Regions from separate parts of the Microbacterium sp. NPDC058062 genome, predicted to be linked through region 2. Evidence: predicted binding sites of a transcription regulator. Region 2 holds the regulator's gene; the other holds the start of a gene.
The links. The regulator LexA, encoded in region 2, represses DNA repair genes until DNA is damaged. The targets are predictions, from matches to a motif close to TCGAACANNTGTTCGA.
Positions count from the first base shown of each region.

Region 1: ACFVSU_RS15260 (DUF222 domain-containing protein) is a predicted target of LexA. The motif match lies at 2,517-2,532, and genes of this name have one in related genera.

Region 1 is NZ_JBHVSC010000004.1:415,859-420,705, forward strand. Features, by position in the region: gene ACFVSU_RS15235 (hypothetical protein) at 1-205, shown strand, start outside; gene ACFVSU_RS15240 (hypothetical protein) at 313-675, shown strand; gene ACFVSU_RS15245 (nucleotidyltransferase domain-containing protein) at 769-1,392, shown strand; gene ACFVSU_RS15250 (hypothetical protein) at 1,389-1,781, shown strand; gene ACFVSU_RS15255 (VanZ family protein) at 1,886-2,410, opposite strand; gene ACFVSU_RS15260 (DUF222 domain-containing protein) at 2,564-3,958, shown strand; gene ACFVSU_RS15265 (nucleotidyltransferase family protein) at 4,028-4,847, shown strand, end outside.
Region 2 is NZ_JBHVSC010000006.1:287,291-292,137, reverse strand. Features, by position in the region: gene hisH (imidazole glycerol phosphate synthase subunit HisH) at 1-485, opposite strand, end outside; gene hisB (imidazoleglycerol-phosphate dehydratase HisB) at 482-1,090, opposite strand; gene ACFVSU_RS19585 (histidinol-phosphate transaminase) at 1,087-2,181, opposite strand; gene ACFVSU_RS19580 (LysM peptidoglycan-binding domain-containing protein) at 2,240-2,650, opposite strand; gene lexA (transcriptional repressor LexA) at 2,914-3,594, shown strand; gene ACFVSU_RS19570 (hypothetical protein) at 3,664-4,847, shown strand, end outside.

The sequences.
Region 1 (4,847 bases), on a different contig from region 2:
CGTGCTCATCCACCCGGTTCTCATCTGGATCTACCGGATGCTGCGCCCCGAGGCGACGGCACCATGGTGGGTCTACGTGGTCATTCTGATCGGGTCGTGGACCGCGGCACTGCTGCTCGAACGAACCCGACTTTCGCCGTGGTTCGTCGGGCAGCCGCGCTGGATCAGCCGGCGCGCCTCGGCGCGTCAGCCCGTCGCGCGCTGAGAGGCCGGCAGGAGTCCGGGTCTCAGCATCCGATCCCCCGATCCGGGGAAGCGAGCCGCTACGTTGGACCCACGCAACCGACTTCTGTCTCGCCACGGAGGACCGAAATGAATCAGCGCCCGCTCGGCGTCACCCTCGTCGCCATCATCGCCTGGATCTCGGGCTTCCTGCAGATCATCGGCTCGATCTTCGTGATCATCGCCGGCCTCTTCATCACCTGGCCCGCGATCGTCGGATGGATCAGCCTCATCATCGGCATCGTGACGCTCGCCGTCGGCGTGGGGCTCTGGCGCGGCAACCACACGGCCCGCACGATCGCGACGATCGTGTTCATCGCCAACATCGTGCTCGAGGTGCTCGGGATGTTCAACGGCGAGAGCCTCTGGTCAGCCATCGGCGGCAGCATCCTGTCGATCATCGGCCTGATCCTGCTCTACACGCGCTCGGCCAGGCAGTACTTCGGGAGCTGACGACTCCTCCCCTGGCGTCTTTCGGCGTTCGCCCGTGAGAAGAATTTCCTTCCCTAGAGACAGAAATCTGTCTCCAGGGATAGAATTCCTTCCGTGGAGATCCAGCGCCCGTTCACCGTCGTCACGACGAGCGTCGACGGTGATGTGCTGCGCGTGCTCGCTTCCAGCGACGCCGAGTACAGCGTCCCCCGGTTGCACCAGCTGATTCCGGAGCGTTCGGTCGTCGGCATCCGCTCTTCGCTCGGGCGGCTCGTCGCGCAGGGAATCGTGGTGCAGCACGGCTTCGGCCGCACACACGCTTACGCACTCAACGACGATCACCTGGCAGCATCCGCCATCCGCCAGATCGCCGGGCTCAAGCAGGCACTGCTCACGCGACTGCGCGGGCACGTCGCCGCGTGGGACGAGCCGCCGGTGTTCGGAGCACTCTTCGGCTCCGCCGCCCGCGGCGAGATGCGGGGCGACAGCGACCTCGACATCCTGCTCGTCCGCCGTGACGAAGCCTCTCTCGACGAGTGGGGCGCGCAGCTCGCCCGCCTCACCAAGGGAGCCACGGCGTGGACGGGCAACGACACGCGCATCGTCGACCTCACCGTCGAGGAGGTGATGGATGCTGCCACCCAGCCGCTGCTGCGCACCGTCGTCGACGAAGGCATCGCCTTCACCGAAGACAGCGACTGGCTGCGCAAGACCCTCAGAAGGAAAGGACGCCCGTGACGCCCAAGAACCAGCGCACGAAGACCTGCACCGCCGCCGATCGGGCCGGGCGCCTGACGCAGGCTGAGGGGTTCTGGCGTGACGCGGAAGACCTCCAAGAACTCGGTGAGGCCAGCCCCAACAGCATCGTCACCCTCTACGTGCACGCGGGCATCGCGGCGTCCGACGCCATCTGCTGCGCGAAGCTCGGCGAGTACTCCAACTCGGCCAATCACGCGGAGGCCATCACACTGCTCGAGAAGACCGATTCGTCGCTGGCCCCATCGCTCGCCCGGTTGGTAGGCGTGAAGACGGCCGCCGGCTACAGCGCGACCACCATGTCGGCGCAGAAGGTGTCCACCGCGCGCAGCGCCGCGGAGAAGCTGGTGCTCGCGGCGCGCGCCGTGTGAACGGGACCAGTTCTCGTAGTTCTCAAAGGCGAGCTGGGTATCCATCGACGCCGAGCGCCGAACGAGCGCCTGAGAACCGGACGAGCCGCGAGGCGCAGCATCCGTCAATCCCGAATCTTGCGCCACTCCATCAGGTGCACGATCGCGAGGCCGATGGTGGCGCCCAGCACGTTGGCGACGATGTCGCGCAGGCTCGGCGTGCGCTCGGACAGGAGCAGCGCCTGCCCCGACTCGATCACGAGCGTGGTGGCGAGGGCCATCGGCACGACGAGTCCGCGGTGCAGCGGAAGCACGAGCGCCAGCAGCACCCCGAACGGCACGAACAGGGCGACGTTCGCCGTCGTCTCGATGAGGTCGTACGTCAGCCACGGAACCGCCCGCGTGATCGCGTCGAGCAGGCCGGAGGCTCCGCGATCCACGGGTGTCGGCCAGAACGCGACGAGTGCCAGCAGCACGCCATAGATGACGATCAGACGGATGCCTCGCCCCTGCGTGCGACGCAGGTGCAGGGTTGCGACGGCCGCGGTGGATGGTTGCGCGGGCGCGAGGGTGGGCGCGTCGGTGATGGCGAACTCCCCTCGATCGGGCGCCGCGACCTTGCCGCGCAGTGCGGCGATTCTACTCGGCACCGGGCGCGAGCGAGAGGGGGCGCGAGATCATAGAAGATACGTTCTATTATCTCGCGAGTGCCGGATTGCTCCGCGTGGAGATGAGTCAGGGAATGGAGGCACTGATTCGAACAAATGTTTGACACTCATGCTCGCACCCGATACGCTGATTGCATGACCACCGCACTGTCGTCCCTCGCCGAGGCGATCGACATTGCGCGGGGAATCCTTCCCGACGGGCGCGACATCGCATCGCTCGCGCCGGCCGAGCTCATCGCCCTCAACGAGCAGATCGGGCGGGGCAAACGCCTCGCCGAGAGCGTTCAGGCGCTGGTGGCTTCCGAGATCCAGCGACAGTCACGGCCCGAGCTCGGGCCCGACAGCCTCGCGAAGATCCAGGGCTTCCGCAATCCCACGCAGTTCATCGCCGCGACGATGGGCACGACCACCGGCGACGCCGCCCGGCTCGTGAAGGTCGGCGAAGCCACGACGCCGCGCATGCTGCTGTCAGGCGACAAGGCGCCTGCCCGGCATCCGCACGTCGGGCAAGGGCTCAGCGACGGCCGCATCGGAGCGCAGGCGGCGTCGGCGATCATCGCCATGCTCGACCGTGTCGCGATCCGCGCCGGCGCCGAGAAGGTCGATGAGGCCGAGAAGCTCCTCGTCGGGCAGGCCGCCGGGCTCCCCCTCGACGCCCTGTCGAAGCTCATCCTCCGCGCCGAGGCATGGCTCGACCCCGACGGGGTCGAGCCCCGTGAAGCCGACCTGGCCGCCGAGACCGCGCTGACCATCCGCCGCGATCGCTCGGGCATGATCATCATCAACGGCAAATTCGACCCCGTGAGCGGCGCGCCGGTCGTGACTGCGCTCGAAGGCATGGTCACCGCGAAGCTCCGCGCCCAGCGCGACGCCGAGAACGCCCGCCTCACGCAGTCACTCGATGCGCCCGCGACGCCCCTGCTCGATGAGACGACGGATGCTGAGCGCCGCACGATCCCGCAGATGCAGGCTGACGCGCTCGTGAGCCTCTGCGAGCATGCGCTCGGGTGCGACGAGCAGGACCTTCCCCTCAACGGGGTCACCGTGGTCGTGCGCATGGACCTCGAGACGCTTCGCGAGGGCATCGGCACCGCCGAGATCGACGGCATCGATGCTCCGATCTCGGCCTCCGCGGCCCGCAAGCTCGCGTCGAGCGCCTCGGTGATCCCCGTCGTGCTCGGCGGCGACAGCGAGATCCTCGACTGGGGTCGCGAGCGACGCCTCTACTCCAAGTCCCAGAAGCTCGCCCTCGGCGAGCGCGACGGCGGGTGCGCCGGGTGCGGCCTTCCACCCCAGTTCACGAAGGTGCATCACATCCGCTGGTGGATGCGAGACGCCGGCCCCACCGACCTCGACAACGGCGTGCTGCTCTGTGAATCCTGTCACCACCGGATACATGACAACGGGTGGGACATACGCACCGAAGGCACCGGCCGAAAAGCCAGGGTGTGGCTCATCCCACCCGCCTACGTCGATCCCGCTCGCACTCCACGCCTGGGCGGACGCGCCCGCTACGACTTCGCCGCCTGACCGGGCGAGGGGGCTGGTCGGGCGCGCCCGCGAGGACTTCGCGGCGTGAACCCCCGTTATCGTGGGCCCGTGCCCACCGATGCCTCGACCGACGCGACGGTTCTGCTGCGCCTCGACGAGGCCGACGAGCTCGCCGCCGCCTGGGTGTGCGCGCTGGCCGAGAGGCGAGGCATCCGCGCCCTCCTCATCAAGGGGCCGGCGCTGCACCTCCATGGCCTGCGCGAGGAGCGGGTGTCGGCCGACGTAGACCTGCTCGTCGAGCCGGCACGATTCGAGGAGCTGTGCGAGGCGATCGTCGGATCGGGATGGAGGGAACGCCCTTCCTTGCTGATCAGCAAGCTGACCACCGTGCACTCGAAGACGTACCTGCGCGACGGGTGGCCGTGCGACCTCGACGTGCACAGTTTCTATCCGGGCTTCCTCGCAGATCCGGCTGACGTGTTCGAGGCCCTGTGGCGGCACCGGTGGGTGCTGTCGCTCGCGCACCGCGATTGCCTCGCGCTCGACAAGACTGCCGGCGCGCTCGTGCTCGCACTGCATTCGCTGCGCGGAGCGACGATCCAGCCTCGCCATCTCGACGAACTCGAGCAACTCGTGCGCGCGCCGTTCACCGACGACGAACGAGCCGAGCTTGCCGCACTCGCTCGCGAGACGGGCTGCGTCGCGACGCTGGAGAGCGTCCTTCCCCGGCTCGGTGTGGAAGTCGAGCCGACTGCGGCCGAACGAGCCGCGCCCGAGCTCCGGTACTGGCGCGAGCGCGTCACGGCCGGGTCGCACGGCTCCTACTTCTGGATGCTCGCACTCAGGAAATCCCGGTGGCGCGACCGCCCCCGCTTGTTGTGGCGTGCCTTCTGGCCCACCCGCCGCGACTTGCTGGTGGCGCGACCCG
Region 2 (4,847 bases):
CACTTCTGCGCACCGAACGAGTGGACGAAGTAGAACCGCTCGTGCTCGATGCCCCGGAAGAGGCGCGAGCCCTCGCCCGGCTCGACGGTGTTCCAGCCCATGTGGGGCAGCACGGGGGCGTCGAGCTCGGTCACGACGCCCGGCCACTCCCCCATGCCCTCGGTGTCGACACCGCGCTCCACGCCGCGCTCGAAGAAGATCTGCATGCCGACGCACACGCCGAGCACCGGGCGGCCGCCGGCGAGCCGGCGTTCGATGAGCTCGTCGCCGCGGCTCGCGCGCAGCGCCTCGGCCACCGCGCGGAACGCGCCGACACCGGGCACGAAGAGCCCGTCGGCGTCCATGATCAGACCGCGATCGGAGGTCAGCCGCGCGTCGGCACCCGCCGCGATCAAGGCCTTGACCGCGGAGTGGACATTGCCCGAACCGTAGTCGAGGACGGCGACGAGCGGCTTCTCCCGCTCGGCGGGAGCGCTTTCGGTCACAGGGCGCCCTTCGTGCTCGGGATGCCCTCGACGAGCGGGTCCAGCGCCTTCGCCTGGCGGAACGCGCGGGCGAACGCCTTGTACTCCGCCTCGGCGATGTGGTGCGGGTCGCGCCCCGACAGCACGCGGACGTGCACGGTCAGTGCCGCGTTGAAAGAGACGGCCTCGAAGGTGTGTCGCACGAGCGAACCGGTGAAGTGGCCGCCGATGAGGTGGTGCTCGAAGCCGGCCGGCTCGCCGGTGTGCACCAGGTAGGGGCGGCCGCTGATGTCGACCACGGCCTGCGCGAGCGCCTCGTCGAGCGGCACCAGAGCGTCGCCGTAGCGCGAGATGCCCGACTTGTCGCCGAGGGCCTCGCGGATCGCCTGGCCGAGCACGATCGAGATGTCTTCGACGGTGTGGTGGGCGTCGATGTCGGTGTCACCCGACGCCCGCACCGTCAGGTCGGTGAGCGAGTGCTTCGCGAACGCGGTCAGGAGGTGGTCGAAGAACGGCACCGTGGTGTCGATGCGGCTGCGGCCGGTGCCGTCGAGATCGAGCTCCAGCTCGACCGTCGACTCACTCGTCGCCCGGCGCAGCGAGGCGGTACGTGGTGCGGCGCTCATGCCGCCGATCCTACCGAGGCGAGGGCGTCGAGGAATGCGGTGGTCTCGTCCGCGGTGCCCGCGGTGACCCGCAGGTGCGACGGGATGCCGACGTCGCGGATGAGCACGCCCTCGTCGTACAGGGCCTGCCAGGTGGCCGCCGGATCGGCCACGCCGCCGAACAGCACGAAGTTCGTCCAGGACTCGTGGGGCGTGTAGCCGAGCGCCTCGACCGTGGCCGAGATGCGGTCGCGCTGGGCGACGATCTCGTCGACCATGCCCAGCATGACCGGAGCATGACGCAGCGCTGCGGAAGCCGCCGCCTGAGTCAGCGCACTGAGGTGGTAGGGCAGACGCACGAGCCGCAGTGCGTCGATGAGGGCGGGATCGGCGGCCAGGTAGCCGACGCGCGCACCGGCGAACGCGAACGCCTTGCTCATGGTGCGCGAGACGACGAGTCGTTCGCGCCCGGGCAGCAGCGTCAGCGCGGAGCGCTCATCGTGCGGGGCGAACTCGAAGTACGCCTCGTCGACGATGACGATCCCGTCGGCGGCCTCGTACACGGCCTCCACGACGTCGAGACCGAGGGGCGTGCCGGTCGGGTTGTTCGGCGAGCAGAGGAAGACCACGTCGGGCGAGGCGTCGGCGATCTGGGATGCCGCGTCTTCGGCGTCGATCGTGAAGTCGGCCGATCGGGTGCCCGAGATCCATTCGGCGCCGGTGCCGCGCGTGAGCAGCGGGTACATCGAGTACGTCGGAGTGAAGCCGAAGGCGGTGCGACCCGGCCCCGCGAAGGCCTGCAGGATGTGCTGCAGCACCTCGTTCGAGCCGTTCGCGGCCCAGATCTGGTCGCGGGTGAGGCCGTGACCGAGATAGTCGGCGAAGCCCTCGCGCAGGGCGGTGAACTCGCGGTCGGGGTAGCGGTTGACGTCGCGCAGAGCGAGTGCGATCGAGTCGAGGATGTCGTCTGCGACCTCGGCCGGAACCGGATGCGTGTTCTCGTTGACGTTCAGGGCGACCGGAAGCGGTGCCTGCGGGGCGCCGTAGGGCTTCTGCCCCCGGAGGTCGGCGCGTAAGGGGAGATCTTCGAGACGTGCACTCACCCATCCCATGGTAGGCCCGCCCATCGGGCCCCTCTCGCCGCGTGACGTCGCGCGACGCGCCGCGCGATCAGTGGTCGTACGCCGCGGGGATCGCGAGGCGCTGGCCCGCCTGGACGAGGACGGTGTCGAGGGCGTTCAGCCGCACGAGCTCGTCGACCACGTCGCGCGGGTCGCGGTCGGGGGCGACCTCTTCGGCGATCGTCCACAGCGATTCGCCGGGCGCGACGGTGACGGTCGTGAACGAGCCGGCGGGAGCGCCCGAGTCGCGCGAGGCGAGCGCCGCGCCGCCGCCGAGCACCGCGACGCTCAGGGCGATCACGGCCGGAAGCGCGGCCAGCACGGCGAGCACACGACGACCGCGCACCGTCAACCGCAGACGCGTTGATCGCCCGGCCACGGCACGCGTGGCGCGCTGGGCTGCGGCACCGGCGGCGCGGGCCGGCGACGGAATGGACGTCGTGAAGTCGATCGCGGTCATGCTCGTCTCCTCCTGATGGGGAGAGATTCGCATTCTCCACTCGGCCGGGAGTGAAGAATGCGAACCTCTCTTCCGAAGCTATCTTCGAGTCTGTACGATGTCAATACCGGATTCCGACGTCGATCTCTCGAACGCGACACGCGGCGAGGTTGCCACCTCATCGCCTGGGATCCGGATACGGTTTCGATACGAGAACCCCACCACGGGCCTCCGACATTCGAAGAAACAGCGCTCGGCGGCCGAGCGCAGGACGGAGCCGGAAGATGAGCGACGCGGCCGGGCGAGAGAAGCCCCAGACCCGCCGGCGCAAGAGCCTGAGCGAGAAGCAGCTCGCGATCCTCGAGGTGATCCAGCGCTCGATCGCCCGCCACGGCTACCCGCCCAGCATGCGCGAGATCGGCGATGCGGTCGGCCTCAAGTCGCTGTCGAGCGTCACGCACCAGCTCAACCAGCTCGAGCTGAGCGGTTACCTGCGGCGCGACGCGGGCAAGACCCGCGCCATGGAGGTCCTCATCGACCTGCCCGGGACCGCCACCGAGAGCCCCGCCGACGCCGCTCCGTCGGTCGGCGACGCCGCGCTCGTGCCGCTGGTCGGCCGCATCGCCGCGGGCGTCCCCATCACGGCCGAGCAGCAGGTGGAGGAGATCTTCCCCCTCCCGCGCCAGCTCGTCGGCAAGGGCGACCTGTTCATGCTCAAGGTCTCCGGGGAGTCGATGATCGACGCCGCGATCTGCGACGGCGACTGGGTCGTGGTGCGATCGCAGGCCACCGCCGACAACGGCGACATCGTCGCCGCGATGCTCGACGGCGAGGCGACCGTGAAGACGTTCCGCCAGCGCGACGGCCACACCTGGCTCCTCCCCCGCAACTCGGCGTTCGAGCCGATCCTGGGCGACGACGCCAGCGTGCTCGGCAAGGTCGTCGCGGTGCTGCGCGCGGTCTGACGCCATTTCGCACGAATCGCGCGACGCCAGAGGTGGTGGGCAGTACGCGCGACGCGCTATAAGGGTGGAATGACCGCCGTCACGCCCTCGCCAGACGTTCCCGACCTCCAGGCCCGCCTGGACGCGCTCGAGGCCGAGAACGCCCTCCTCAGAGCGGGCGCCGCGCCCGCGCCGGCCACCGGCAGGGCGGCGAATCGCCCGGCAGGCAGCGGCTGGCGCGCGTTCTTCTCCGCGCTGTGCATCGTGATCGCGTCGATCCTCGTCCCGATCTCGATCGTCACCGCGTGGGCGCGGCTGGAGCTCGTCGACGAGGCCGCGTTCGTGCAGACGCTGGCTCCGCTCGCCGACGACCCCGCCGTGCAGCAGATGATCATCGACGAGACCGTCGAGGCCGTGCAAGCCCAGGTCGATTTCGAGGAGCTGACGGCCAACGTCTTCGACGGCATCGATCAGCTCGGGCTGCCGCCCCGCGCATCACAGGCCCTCAAGCTGCTGCAGGCACCGGCCGCGGAGGGACTCCAGAACCTCCTCACGCAGACCGTCACCCGCGTCGTCGAATCGGACGCCTTCGCCGATACATGGACGGCGACCACCCGCGCCGCCCACCGCGCCCTGACCGCCGCGGCGACGTCCGACGGCGGCGGCATCGTGGTGATGAACGACCAGGGCCTCGGCATCCAGCTCGGCGCGATCGTCGAGCGCGTCAAGCAGAACCTCATCGATCGCGGCGTCGGCATCGCGCAGCTGATCCCTGCCGTCGACAAGGTCATCATCATCGGCACCGGCGACACGCTCGTGACGATCCGCACCACGTACGCCCTCGCCACGGCGCTGGGCTGGTGGCTGCCGATCATCACGATCGGGCTCTTCGTGCTCGGCATCCTCATCGCGCGCCGCCGGAGCACGGCGGTGCTCGGCTCGGGCATCGGATTCGCGCTCGGCGGCGGTGCCCTGGCGATCGCGTTCGCCGTCGGCTACCCGGTCATCGGACAGACGGCGGCACAGCTCGGTCTCTCGGTCACAGCGCTCGACGTCGTCTACCAGAGCCTCGTCGGCGCGATGCAGCAGACCGCGTCCATCGCCGTGCTGCTCGGCGTCGTCATCGCGATCCTGGGCTGGTTCGCCGGCCGTTGGACGCCGGCCGTGCGCTCACGCCAGGCCGTTGCGAGCCTCAACGCGTCGGCACGACGGCAGCTGGCGAGTCACGGGTTCGGCACGGGACGCTTCGGCGCCTGGCTCTACCGCTACCGCAC